3 regions of the Streptomyces sp. DT2A-34 genome follow, and region 2 is predicted to be linked to each of the others. Evidence: riboswitches for the same ligand, from Rfam matches in the RefSeq annotation. Region 2 holds a riboswitch; each other region holds the start of a gene.
What was found. Region 2 has a riboswitch for cobalamin ahead of QQM39_RS35495 (cobalamin biosynthesis protein). Riboswitches for the same ligand answer to the same signal wherever they lie in the genome.

Region 1 (4,229 bases), 6.6 Mb from region 2:
GCGGCGCGCATCCTGGCGTACGTCGGCGAGTCCACCGGCGACTGGAGCGCCACCTCGCGATGGTGGAACTCCCACTCCACGTGGGGCCCGGTGAGTTCGTCGAGGGTGGCGTCGAACTCGTCCTCCATGCCGGGCAGACAGCGGCCGTCGACGTAGGCCACGGCCTCGCCCGGGATGACGTTGACCTTGTAACCGGCTTCCAGCATCGTCGGGTTGGCGCTGTTGCGGACGGTCGCCTCGACGAGCCCGGCCGCCGGGCCGAGCTTCTCCAGCAGGCCGTCCACGTCGTCCAGGTCGGCCTCCAGGCCGTACAGCGCGGCGAGTTCGGTGAGGGCGGCACGGACCGTCGGGGTCAGCCGCAGCGGCCACTCGTGGGCGCCGATCCGGGTGACGGCGGCGGCGAGGCGGGTGACCGCGTTCTCCCGGTTGGGCCTGGAGCCGTGCGCGGCCCGCCCGCGTGCCGTGAGCTTGACCCAGCCGGTGCCGCGCTCCCCGGCCGCGATGGGATAGATCTGCCGCCCGCCACCGTCGTGGAAGGTGAAGGCACCGGCCTCGCTGATGCCCTCGGTGCAGCCCTCGAAGAGCCCCGCATGCCGGTCGGCGAGAAATCCGGAGCCGTCCTCGGCGCTCGCCTCCTCGTCGGCGGTGAACGCGATCACGACATCCCGCCGGGGCCGCACGCCTTCCCGCGCCCAGCCCCGGACGACCGCGAGGACCATCGCGTCCATGTTCTTCATGTCGACCGCGCCCCGGCCCCAGACGACCCCGTCGCGGATCTCCCCGGAGAAGGGGTGCACGCTCCACTCGGCGGCCTGCGCGGGCACCACGTCCAGGTGGCCGTGGACGAGCAGCGCGTCCGCCGAGGGGTCGGTGCCCTCGACGCGGGCGACGACGTTCGTACGGCCGCTCGTGCGCTCCAGCAGGGTGGGCTCCAGGCCCGCCTCGGCCAGCCGCGCGGCGGCGTACTCGGCGGCGGGCCGCTCCTGGCAGTCGCCGCCGCCCCGGTTGGTCGTGTCGATGCGGATGAGGTCGGAGGTGAACGTCACGACCTCGTCCAGTGCCTGCCCGTCAGCCATACTGCTCCTCCACCGCGGCCGAGACGATCGTGGTCACTGCCTTGAAGGTACGGATCGACTCGTACATCCGCTCGCTGGTGTACGCCACCTTCCGCTCCCCGATCCGTTCGACACCGGGGACGACGGTGGCGGCCATGGCGAGATGCTCGGCGTCGAACTCGACGGCGACGGTGAAGGGGCCGCCGCTCACCGGCTCCTGACGGACCGCCAGCGCGGCCGCCTCCTTGGCGGCGGCCCGGATGTCCGCGGCGGTCCTGGCCGGCGTACGGCACACGGCCGCGTACCGTGAGACGTGGTCCTTGACGGCGACCTTCAACGCCCCGGGCGCGTATCCGAGCGCGTCCTCGCAGGCCACGTCGTCGCCGGTGACGAGCACGACGGGCACGCCGTACTCGGCGACGACGTGCGCGTTCAGCAGCCCCTCGCTCGCCCGTACGTCGTTCAGCCACACCCCGGTGATGGAGTTGGCGAGGTAGGTGTGTGCGAGGACGCCCTCCATACCGGCGCCCGCGTGGTAGCCGACGAAGGCGATGCCGTCGACGTCGCCGTGCTGCACGCCCTCGACCATGGACAGCGCCTTGTGCCGGCCGGTGAGCATCTCCGCCCGCTCGTCGAGCCGCTCCAGCAGGAGGTTGCGCATGGTCCAGTGCGCCTCGTTGATGACGACCTCGTAGGCACCGCCGTCGAAGAAGCCCAGCACCGCGGCATTGACGTCCGAGGTGAACATCCCCCGGCACCGCTCCCACTGCGGCGTCCCGGGCAGCACGTCGGCCGGCCAGGTCACGCCGGTGGCGCCCTCCATGTCGGCGCTGATGAGGATCTTCATACCAGGCCCTGTCCTCTCCGGGTCAGAGAGCCGGCCGCCACGGCTCGGTGACATCAATGATCGACATCGGTTTCGTCGGCGAGGGCAGCGTGAGTGTAGACCGACATCGTCGTGTCGACGTGGCTTTGCCCCAGGATGGCCTGAGTCCGGCGCTCGGCGCCGCGTCAGAGCTCCGTTTCCAGCGAGTAGCTCAGCTCGCCGACACCGACGGGCGTCCAGGCGGCCCGCGGTTCGTCCTTGGTCCGGGCGACGTAGCGGCTGCGACGGGTGCCGGATGTGCGGGCCACGCGTACGACGCTGCAGGTCTGGTCCTCGATGAGGGCCAGCCGCACGTCCACGTCGCCGGATCGCCAGGCGTTCTCGTACGCGACCAGCAGGTGGGTGAGCGTCTTGGGCTGCATGACGTCGAAGGCCGGCGCCCACGGCGGCTCGCCCCAGTAGATCTCACCGACGACGCCGTCGGGCCAGGTGATGAAGAGGAACGTGGCCCGGATGTCGTTGTGGGCGGTGGCGACGTCGGTGGCGTAGAACTGCTCGATCTCCGCCGAGGTGCAGGCGGTCCTGAGCCGCAGCGTCCCGTCCGGGTTCGTCAGGAGGACCGCGTCGTTCTGGTCCCAGGCCGTCGTCGCCGTGTGCGGCGACACCACGTCCTGCGCGTCCTGGACGGAGGACCCCACGAGAACGCTCTCGTCCGCTGCCCCGCTCCCCGACGAACCGCCGGACCCCGAGGCGTCGCCGCCCTCGCGGCCGACCGCCCACGTCGCGCCCAGCGCGCCGATGAGCCCCACATTCGCCCTGCGTGTCAGGTCGCCCCGGGCGAGGAGAATCCTCATGTCCCATCAGGCGAACGCCACTTTCGCGCCCCCGAGGCGCGCTTGTCAGCCACCCTGTACGGGCACTACTGTCACCACGCCTTGGTGAACGGGAAATCCGGTGTGATGCCGGTGCGGCCCTCGCCACTGTGAATCGGGAAGTCCGGCTCCGGCCCTCACGGGCAGCCACTGGGTCCTTCGGGACCCGGGAAGGCGGAGCACGGGCGGTGGTACCCGTCAGCCAGGAGACCGGCCAAGGCGCGTCAACCATCCACGAGGTGCTGGAGAGGGTCTGCTGAGCCATGCACATAGCCGAGGGTTTCCTACCTCCGGCGCACGCGGTCGCCTGGGGCGTCGCGTCCGCGCCATTCGTCGTCCACGGAGTCAAGTCACTCACCCGTGAGGTCAGGGAGCACCCCGAGAGCACACTGCTCCTCGGCGCGTCCGGAGCCTTCACGTTCGTCCTGTCCGCGCTGAAGCTGCCCTCGGTGACCGGCAGCTGCTCGCATCCCACCGGCACCGGCCTCGGCGCCATCCTGTTCCGGCCGCCGATCATGGCGGTCCTGGGCACCATCACTCTGCTCTTCCAGGCGCTGCTGCTCGCGCACGGCGGCCTGACCACGCTCGGCGCCAACGTCTTCTCGATGGCGATCGTCGGGCCCTGGGCCGGATACGCCCTCTACAAACTGCTGCGGCGGTACGGCGTACCGCTGATGGTGGCGGTGTTCTTCGGGGCGTTCGTCGCCGACCTGTCCACCTACTGCGTCACCAGCGTCCAGCTCGCGCTCGCCTTCCCCGACCCGAGCAGCGGATTCCTGGGCGCGCTCGGCAAGTTCGGCTCCATCTTCGCCGTCACCCAGATCCCCCTCGCGGTGAGCGAGGGCCTGCTCACGGTGCTCGTGATGCGGCTGCTGGTGCAGTCCAGCAAGGGGGAACTGACCCGGCTGGGCGTGCTCCTCACCAAGAAGCAGTCCGGGACCGAGACCGAGACCGAGGCGGTGGGCCGATGAGCAGGAACACGAAGATCAACCTGTTGCTGCTGCTCGTCGTGGCCGCCCTCGCCGTGCTGCCGCTGGCCCTCGGCCTCGGCGACCACAAGGAGCAGCCGTTCACGGGCGCCGACGGCGAGGCGGAGTCCGCGATCAGCGAGATCGAGCCGGACTACAAGCCGTGGTTCTCGCCGCTGTACGAGCCGCCGTCCGGTGAGATCGAGTCGGGCCTGTTCTCCCTCCAGGCGGCCCTCGGCTCCGGTGTCCTCGCCTACTACTTCGGCCTGCGGCGGGGGCGGCGGCAGGGTGAGCAGCGGGCGCTGGAACGGGAGCCGGAGACCGAGAGCGTGCCCAGCGGCACCTCGGGGAAGTCCCCCGCAGAACAGGACTGAGCCCGCGTGCTGCCGATCGACGCGGCGGCGCACAGCAGTCGCTGGCGCCGCCGTCACCCCGTGGACAAGGCCGTGCTCGGGCTCGGTCTCACCGTGCTCGCGATCTCACTGCCGCCCTGGCCGGGCGCGGCCCT
Region 2 (4,229 bases):
AACGACGCGCAGAAGACGATGGGCATCATCACCCTCGCCCTGGTCGCCGGCGGCACCCTCGCCCCCGACTCCGACCCGCCCATGTGGGTCATCCTCTCCGCGGGCCTGGCCATCGCGCTCGGCACCTACCTCGGCGGCTGGCGCATCATCCGCACCATGGGCAAGGGCCTGACCGACCTCCAGCCGCAGCAGGGCTTCGCCGCCCAGACCAGCGCGGCGACGGTCATCCTGGCCTCGTCCCACCTGGGCTTCTCCCTCTCCACCACGCACTCCGTCTCCGGCGCGGTGATGGGCGCGGGCCTCGGCCGCAAGGGCGGCGTGGTCCGCTGGTCGACGGCCACCCGCATGTTCGTCGCCTGGGGCCTCACGCTCCCGGCCGCCGCACTGGTCGGCGCGCTCGCCGAGTACGTGACCGGCTTCGGCGCCTGGGGCACGGCCCTCGTGGCGATCTTCCTGGTCGGCTCCAGCGCCGCCATCTGGAAGCTCTCCCGCCGTGAGGTCGTCGACCACACGAACGTCAACGAGACCGACGAGCCGGCGGGCGTCGTCACCACGGCGATGGCCGCCGTGACCCCGCCCCCCACGGCCGGCGCGGCGACCGAGGACCTGGCGGCCACGATCCCGGCCCCGTCCTCCGAGCCGACGCCTTCGCAGGCCACGGTCTGACACCCAGCCGCTTACTCACCCCAGTTACCCAGGAAGAAGAATCATGAAGATCGACTGGGCGGCCCTCGGCTCCGTCTTCGGCGTCAGCCTCGTGGTCACGGTGGCCCTGGTGGGCCTGTTCACCCTCGGCATCGCGGGCCTGTCCCGCCAGGAGAAGGCCTCGGCCCAGGGCGGCTCGGCCGCCCTGGCGGTCACCGGCGCGTACGCGTGCTTCGCGGCGTGCGCGGCGGCTGTCGGGTACGGCATCTATCTGATCGTGGCCTGACGCACCTCGCCTCTGCATCCGCCCTGCCCGCCACCGTCCGACGACGGTGGCGGGCAGGGCGGTTTCCTGTCCCCTCGAACGGTGGGGAAGCCACCCCGGTGTGGGGTTCTGCACACTCCGCTGTCGCAGGTCAACGGCAAGTTGACGCCCCTTCCAACCCCGTGGTGGACTTCCGGAGCCATGTACGGCGGCAGAAGAGGAAGCCGGTGAAAGTCCGGCGCGGTCCCGCCACTGTCACCGGGGTAGAAAGCCCCGGGAGCCAGGAACTCTCGCCGCCGGTCTCGTCGAACCAGGGCGTGGACACCCTGAGTGAGGACATAACGCGATGCTCGCCTGCCGATCGACACGCAGTATCAGACCCGCGTCTGACCCCACGGTCGGCTGACCCCGATGCGTGCCGATCGCGTCTTCGCGTACGGCGCCGCCGCCGGACTTCTCGGTGACCTGCTGCTCGGCGACCCTCGCCGGGGGCATCCGGTCGCCGCGTTCGGGCGGGCCGCCGGCGCCGTGGAGCGGGTGTTGTGGCGGGACCACCGGGGCTGGGGCGCCCTGCACACCGCCGTGTGCGCCGGTGGCGCCGTAGCGCTCGCAGCCGTCGCCGCCCGCGCCGTACGTACCTCTCCCGCCGCCTCCCTCGCGCTGACCGGCGCCGCCACCTGGGCCGTCGTCGGGGGGACTTCGCTAGCCCGGGAGGCCCAGGTCATCGGGCGTGCCCTGGAGGCCGGCGATGTCGAGGCGGCTCGGGCGCGGCTGCCGCATCTGTGCGGGCGGGATCCGCAGGCGCTGGACGCGGACGGGATCGCCCGGGCCGTGGTCGAGTCCGTCGCCGAGAACACCTCCGACGCGGTCGTGGGGGCGCTGGTGTGGGGGGCCTTGGGAGGAGTGCCGGGGCTTGTCGGGTTTCGGGCCGTGAACACGCTCGACGCCATGGTCGGGCACAAGTCGCCCAAGTACCGGCGGTACGGGTGGGCTTCGGCCCGGCTCGACGACGTCGCCGGGTGGCCCGGGGCGCGGCTGACCGCCGTGCTCGCGGCTGTGGCGGGGGGCGATCCGCGGGGAGCCGTGCAGGCCTGGCGCGCCGATGCCGCCAAGCATCCGAGTCCCAACGCCGGGCCGGTCGAGGCGTCGTTCGCCGGCGCCCTCGGGGTGCGGCTGGGCGGGACCCTGTCGTACCGGGGACGGGTCGAGCACCGGCCCGTGCTCAACGGTGCCGCCGGGCGCGCCGTCGTCACGCGCGACATCGAGCGTGCCGTACGGCTCTCCCGGCGCGTCGGTTGGCTCGCGCTCGGCGTCAGTGTCGCCGCGCGCCACATCGTGAAGGGGCGTATGTCATGACGGGCGGTGGGCTTCTCGTCGCCGGCACCACCTCCGACGCCGGCAAGAGCGTCGTCACCGCCGGGATCTGCCGGTGGCTGGTGCGGCAGGGGGTCAAGGTCGCGCCGTTCAAGGCGCAGAACATGTCCCTCAACTCGTTCGTGACGCGGGAAGGGGCCGAGATCGGGCGGGCGCAGGCCATGCAGGCGCAGGCCTGTCGCGTCGAGCCGACCGCGCTCATGAATCCCGTGCTGCTCAAGCCCGGTGGCGAGCAGAGCAGTCAGGTCGTGCTCATGGGCAAGCCGGTCGGTGAGCTGAGCGCGCGCGGCTATCACGGCGGGCGGCAGCAGCAACTCCTCGGGACCGTGCTCGACTGTCTCGCCGAGTTGCGGGGCACGTATGACGCGGTGATCTGTGAGGGGGCCGGTTCTCCCGCCGAGATCAATCTGCGGCGGACGGACATCGTGAACATGGGGATCGCGCGCAACGCACGGCTGCCCGTGCTCGTCGTCGGTGACATCGACCGTGGCGGGGTCTTCGCCTCGTTCTTCGGGACCGTGGCGCTGCTGTCGCGCGAGGACCAGGAGTTGGTTGCCGGGTTCCTCGTCAACAAGTTCCGGGGGACGTCTCGCTGCTCGAACCGGGGCTCGACATGCTGCACGGCCTCACCGGGCGGCACACGTACGGCGTCCTGCCCTTTCAGCACGGGCTCGGCATCGACGAGGAGGACGGGCTGCGGGTCTCCCTGCGGGGAGCGGTTCGGGAGTCCCAGGTCTCCGCCCCCGTCGGCGAGGACGTGCTCCGCGTCGCCGTGTGTGCCGTCCCGCTCATGTCCAACTTCACCGACGTCGACGCCCTCGCCGCCGAGCCGGGTGTCGTGGTGCGGTTCGTGGACCGGCCGGAGGAGCTGGCGGACGCCGATCTCGTCGTCGTTCCGGGGACGCGGGGGACCGTGAAGGCCCTGGACTGGCTGCGGGAGCGGGGACTTGCGGACGCCCTCGTCCGAAGGGCCGCTCAGCAAAGGCCCGTCCTCGGCATCTGCGGCGGCTTTCAGGTTCTCGGCGAGCACATCGAGGACGAGGTCGAGAGCCGGCGCGGGCACGTCGAGGGGCTCGGAGTCCTGCCCGTACGGGTGCGGTTCGCCCGGGAGAAGACCCTCACCCGGCCGGTGGGGGAAGCCCTCGGCGGGCCCGTCGAGGGGTACGAGATCCATCACGGGGTCGCCGAGATCAGCGGCGGAACCCCCTTCCTGGACGGCTGCCGGATCGGTCAGACCTGGGGCACGCACTGGCACGGCTCGCTGGAGTCGGACGGTTTCCGGCGGGCCTTTCTGCGTGAGGTGGCGGCCGCCGCGGGCCGTCGCTTCGTGCCGGCCGCCGACACGTCGTTCGCCGCGCTGCGCGAGGAGCAGCTCGACCGGCTCGGCGATCTGATCGAACAGCACGCGGACACGGACGCGCTCTGGCGGCTCATCGAGTCGGGCGCGCCGCAAGGACTGCCTTTCATTCCACCGGGAGCGCCCGCATGAGCACTGTGTTGTTGTTGTCGACCGCCGACACGGATCTGCTGGCGGCCCGCGCCGCCTCCGGTGCCGACTACCGGATCGGCAACCCGACCCGCGTGGACGTCGACGGCGAGCTGCCCGCGCTGCTCGACGGCGCGGACATCGCCGTCGTACGGCTGCTGGGCGGCAAGCGGGCGTGGGAGGACGGGCTCGCCGAGCTGAAGGCGTCCGGTGTCCCGACCGTCCTGCTGGGCGGCGAGGCCGTCCCCGACGCCGAGTTGATGGCCGAGTCGTCCGTCCCGGCCGGTGTCGTGGCCGAGGCGCTGAAGTACCTCGTCGAGGGCGGGCCCGCCAACCTCACCGAACTCGCCCGGTTCCTCTCCGACACCGTGCTGCTCACGGGCGAGGGGTTCGTCGAGCCGCAGAAGATGCCGGAGTACGGCGTCCACGGCGAGCGTCCCCTCCTCGACGGCCGTCCGA
Region 3 (4,229 bases), 750 kb from region 2:
ACGGAACATCGCGATCGCGGAGGCCGAGGCCCATCTGCGGCGGCTGGTGAAGCTGGGGAGGGCGGAGGCGGTGGCCGGGAGTGAGCCGGTGACGTACGTGGCCGTTTAATGCATGCTCATGGGACACCGTGAACGCCTTGACCACCCTGAGCACCTTGAACACCTTCTCGCCGAACGCGCCTGTGAGCGCATCGTCGTCGACTTCGTCCACCGCCTCGACCTCGGCGAACCGGCCTCCGTCGCCGAGCTGTTCACCGAGGACGGCACCTGGGAGTGGCCGGCGGGCGAGCGGCTGGTCGAGGGGCGGGACGCGTTGCGCGTGTACTTCGGCTCCCGTCCCGCCGACCGTCTCTCGCGGCGCCTGATGTCCAACATCCTCGTCACGGTGACGTCCTCCGACACCGCGACGGCGACCTCGTACTTCACGACGTACCGCGTCGACGGCCACGAGGGCGACCTGATCCCGCCGGGCCCGCCGGTCCAGGTCGGCCACTACGAGGACACGTTCCGCCGGTCGCCGGACGGCGCCTGGCTGCTGTCCGCCCGGGTCCTCCATCTGGCCTTCGGCGGACCGACGCCGCGCCCGCCCAGGCCATGAAGGACCGGATCAACTCCTCCGCCTCATTGAGCACTTCGACCTCCCGCCCCGTCATCGTCGGGTTGGCGGCGCGCCGGCGCCAGGCCTCCGTGAGGCCGTCCTCGGTGAGGTCGGCGAGGAGGATGGCGAGCATCGCGCGGACGGGTGCGACGAACCGCTCGTCGGCCAGGGCGGCCTGCGCGAGGATCACCGCGGACATGCCCCAGTCCCAGGTGGACCACGCGTCCGGGGCCGGCGTGCAGTTGCCGCAGGAGGCGGGCCAGGATGTCGCCGCCCTCGCTCGCGTCGATGCGGCCCGCGACGAAGGCCTCCAGCATCGTCGGGCCGTACAGGCGCTCCATGACCAGCTCTGAGCGCGAGGAGTCGGCGAGCCGCACGCGGGGCACCGGGTAGCCGTGCGGGCGCAGCCGCTCCATCAGGGCGGCCTCGGCGAGTGAGTCGCTGTAGCCCTCGCGGTCGAGGCGCAGCACCCACGCCTCGTCGATCTCGTACACGTCGCACGCGCGCCCCGAACCGAGCAGCCGCCGTCCCGCCCTCCCGGTCATCCCCTCATCCCCCTCATCCCCATGGGCCCGAAGCTGCTCCCGCTCACAGCCTCCCCTCAGCCTCTTCCTTACGGGCCGGTAGAGTGACGACGTCGTCATCACACCCGTACAGGGGGAAGCCGGTGCAAATCCGGCGCTGACCCGCAACCGTAAGCCATCCGTGGCAAGCCGGATCGCCCCGTACGGACTCGTGACCGGCTCAAGTGCCCCGGCAGCCGGCCGGAGCACGGCACCGTCGAGGTATACGGAGCCGAGCCGCCCGGGGTCCCCCCTGTGCTGCCCGGTTCCCCTTAGGGAAGGGCACCCGCCGATCATGTACGTCCGCCGCAGCGCCGCGGCCCTGGCCGCCGTCACCGTGATCGGCGTAGCGACTCCGCTCGCCCAGGCCGCCACCCCGTCGCCGTCCGCCTCGCTCCCGGCCGGGCTGTACGGCACCGCCGACCCGACGTACGACGGCGTCTGGCGGCAGTCGCTCGCCCTGCTGGCCCAGGACACGGTCGGCGTCAAGCCCGCCGCCACTGCCGTGGACTGGCTGACCGGGCAGCAGTGCGCCAACGGCGCGTTCGCCCCCTTCCGGGCCGACACCGCCAAGGACTGCGACGCCAAGACCCTCGTCGATACCAACAGCACCGCCGCCGCCGTCCAGTCCCTCGCCGCCCTCGGCGGCCATGACGCCGCCACCGGCAAGGCGGTCACCTGGCTGAAGTCCGTGCAGAACAAGGACGGCGGCTGGGGTTACTCGCCCGGCGGCCCCAGCGACGCCAACTCCACGTCCGTGGTCGTCGGCGCCCTCACCGCCGTGGGTGAGAAGCCGGCGGACGTGGTGAAGGGCGGCAAGTCGCCGTACGACGCCCTGCTGTCCTTCGCCCTCCCGTGCGACGAGACCGGTGGCGGGGCCTTCGCCTACCAGCCGGACAAGAAGGGCAAGCTCACGGCCAACGCGGACGCGACCGCTGCCGCCGTGATCGGTACGCTCGGCAAGACCCTCACCGGAGCCGCCCCGAAGCCCAGCTCCGACGCCCTCACCTGCAAGGACGCCACCAACCCCGAGCAGGCCGCGCGCAACGGCGCCGGGTACCTCGTCACGGCCCTGGCCAAGGGTGACCACCTCATGTCGGCCATGCCCGGCGCCGAGGACCAGCCCGACTACGGCAACACCGCCGACGCCGTCCTCGCCCTGTCCACGGCCGGCCACGGCGACAAGGCGGCCGACGCCATGCGCTGGCTGGGCGCTCACTACGAGCAGTGGGCGCAGCAGGGCGGCCCGGCCGCGTACGCGCAGCTGATCCTCGCCGCCCACGGTGCCGGCTTCGACGTACGCGACTTCGACGGCACCGGCGACGACCTGGTCAAGCGCCTCAACGCCACCGGACCGGCCCCCGAATCCGTCCCGGCCGTCAAGTCGCCCACGGCGGACGACGACCGGAAGAAGGCCGACGAGGCCGACGACAACGGCGTCAGCGTCTGGTGGATCATCGGCGTCGGCGCCGTCGCGGGCATCGGCGTCGGCTTCCTGATCAGCGGCCGCAACAAGGGCAAGTGACCGTGATCCGCCGCGCTACGACCCTCCTCCTGGCCGCGCTGGTCCTCCTGACCGGCGCGGCGCAGGCCGCCCACGCGGCCGGCTACCGCTACTGGTCCTTCTGGGACCGCGACGGCGACACCTGGACCTACGCCACCCAGGGCCCCTCCCTCGCCCGCCCCTCCGACGGCGATGTCCAGGGCTTCCGCTTCGCGGTGAGCGAGGACTCGAAGGACGCGGCGAAGCCCAGGGGCACGGCCGAGTTCGCGGTGATCTGCGCGCGGACGCCCGCGCGGGACGGCGAGAAGCGGGTGGCCCTGGTCATCGACTTCGGTACGACGGCGGACGCCCCGTCGGGCGAGACCCCGCCGGCCCGCCGTACCGCATGCGCGCGGGTGGCCCCGGACGCGACCACGGCGGAGGCCCTGGCCGCGGTGGCCAAGCCCCTGCGGTACGACACGAACGCCTTGTTGTGCGCGATCTCGGGGTATCCGCAGAGGGGGTGCGGGGAGCAGGTGGCCGGGGGCGGGAAGCCGGCGGCCACCGAGGAGACGACCGATGAGACGACGACTCCTGACAGGACGACCGCTGAGAAGCGAGAGACGTCGGACGAGGGCCCGTCGCTGGGCCTGGTCGCCGGAATCGCCGTAGTGGCCGTACTGGGAGCGGCAGCGGTATGGCAGGCACGGCGGCGGCGAGCGTGATGGCAGGACCACAGCTGCACCCCGGCGCCTGGTGGCTCTGGTCCCTCTCCCTCGGTACCGCGGCCACCCGCACCACCAACCCCCTCCTCCTCGCCCTCCTCATAGCGACCTCCGCCTACGTGGTGGCGACCTGCCGCCCCGACGCCCCCTGGGCCCGCTCCTACACGGCCTTCGTCAAGCTCGCCCTGGCCGTCCTCGTCATCCGCCTCTTCTTCGCCGTGGCCCTCGGCTCCCCCGTCCCCGGCACGCACGTGATCGTCGCCCTCCCCGAACTCCCCCTCCCGCACTGGGCGCAGGGCATCCGCCTGGGCGGCAAGGTCACCGTCGAGACCCTCCTGTTCGCCCTCTACGACGGCCTGCGGCTGGCGGCCCTCCTCATCTGCGTGGGCGCGGCGAACTCCCTCGCCCACCCCTCCCGCCTCCTCAAGTCCCTCCCCGGCGCCCTCTACGAGATGGGCGTGGCGGTGGTCGTCGCCCTCACCTACGCGCCTCACCTCATCGCCGACGTCCAGCGCCTGCGCGCCGCCCGCCGTCTGCGGGGCCGCCCCGGCACGGGCATCCGCGGCCTCCTGCACGTCGGACTCCCGGTGCTGGAGGGCGCGTTGGAGCGCTCGGTCGCCCTTGCCGCCGCGATGGACGCCCGCGGTTACGGCCGCAGCGCCGACGTCCCGCCCCGCGTCCGCCGTACGACCACCGCGCTCACGCTCGGCGGCCTGCTCGGCGTCTGCGCCGGAACGTACGGCCTGCTGACCGCCGAGGGCGGCACGTACGGCCTCCCGGTCCTTCTCGCCGGCCTCGCCGCCGCGCTCGCCGGCCTGCGCCTCGGCGGTCGCCGTTCCCTGCGCACCCGTTACCGCCCG

Region 1: another riboswitch for cobalamin. It lies ahead of QQM39_RS05895 (energy-coupling factor ABC transporter permease); the one in region 2 lies ahead of QQM39_RS35495 (cobalamin biosynthesis protein).
Region 3: another riboswitch for cobalamin. It lies ahead of QQM39_RS32365 (prenyltransferase/squalene oxidase repeat-containing protein); the one in region 2 lies ahead of QQM39_RS35495 (cobalamin biosynthesis protein).

The regions. Positions count from the first base shown of each region.
Region 1 covers NZ_JASTWJ010000001.1:1,357,364-1,361,592, forward strand. Annotated here, with positions in the region: gene QQM39_RS05880 (M20/M25/M40 family metallo-hydrolase) at 1-1,076, opposite strand, end outside; gene QQM39_RS05885 (M55 family metallopeptidase) at 1,069-1,902, opposite strand; gene QQM39_RS05890 (hypothetical protein) at 2,067-2,735, opposite strand; cobalamin riboswitch at 2,801-2,987, shown strand; gene QQM39_RS05895 (energy-coupling factor ABC transporter permease) at 3,017-3,724, shown strand; gene QQM39_RS05900 (energy-coupling factor ABC transporter substrate-binding protein) at 3,721-4,095, shown strand; gene cbiQ (cobalt ECF transporter T component CbiQ) at 4,102-4,229, shown strand, end outside.
Region 2 covers NZ_JASTWJ010000001.1:7,956,025-7,960,253, reverse strand. Annotated here, with positions in the region: gene QQM39_RS35505 (inorganic phosphate transporter) at 1-666, shown strand, start outside; gene QQM39_RS35500 (hypothetical protein) at 710-931, shown strand; cobalamin riboswitch at 1,080-1,223, shown strand; gene QQM39_RS35495 (cobalamin biosynthesis protein) at 1,322-2,266, shown strand; partial or broken gene QQM39_RS35490 (cobyric acid synthase) at 2,263-3,773, shown strand; gene cobN (cobaltochelatase subunit CobN) at 3,770-4,229, shown strand, end outside.
Region 3 covers NZ_JASTWJ010000001.1:7,203,246-7,207,474, reverse strand. Annotated here, with positions in the region: gene QQM39_RS32380 (MBL fold metallo-hydrolase) at 1-109, shown strand, start outside; gene QQM39_RS32375 (nuclear transport factor 2 family protein) at 119-598, shown strand; gene QQM39_RS32370 (hypothetical protein) at 622-1,143, opposite strand; cobalamin riboswitch at 1,198-1,341, shown strand; gene QQM39_RS32365 (prenyltransferase/squalene oxidase repeat-containing protein) at 1,457-2,686, shown strand; gene QQM39_RS32360 (SCO2322 family protein) at 2,689-3,369, shown strand; gene QQM39_RS32355 (energy-coupling factor transporter transmembrane component T) at 3,342-4,229, shown strand, end outside.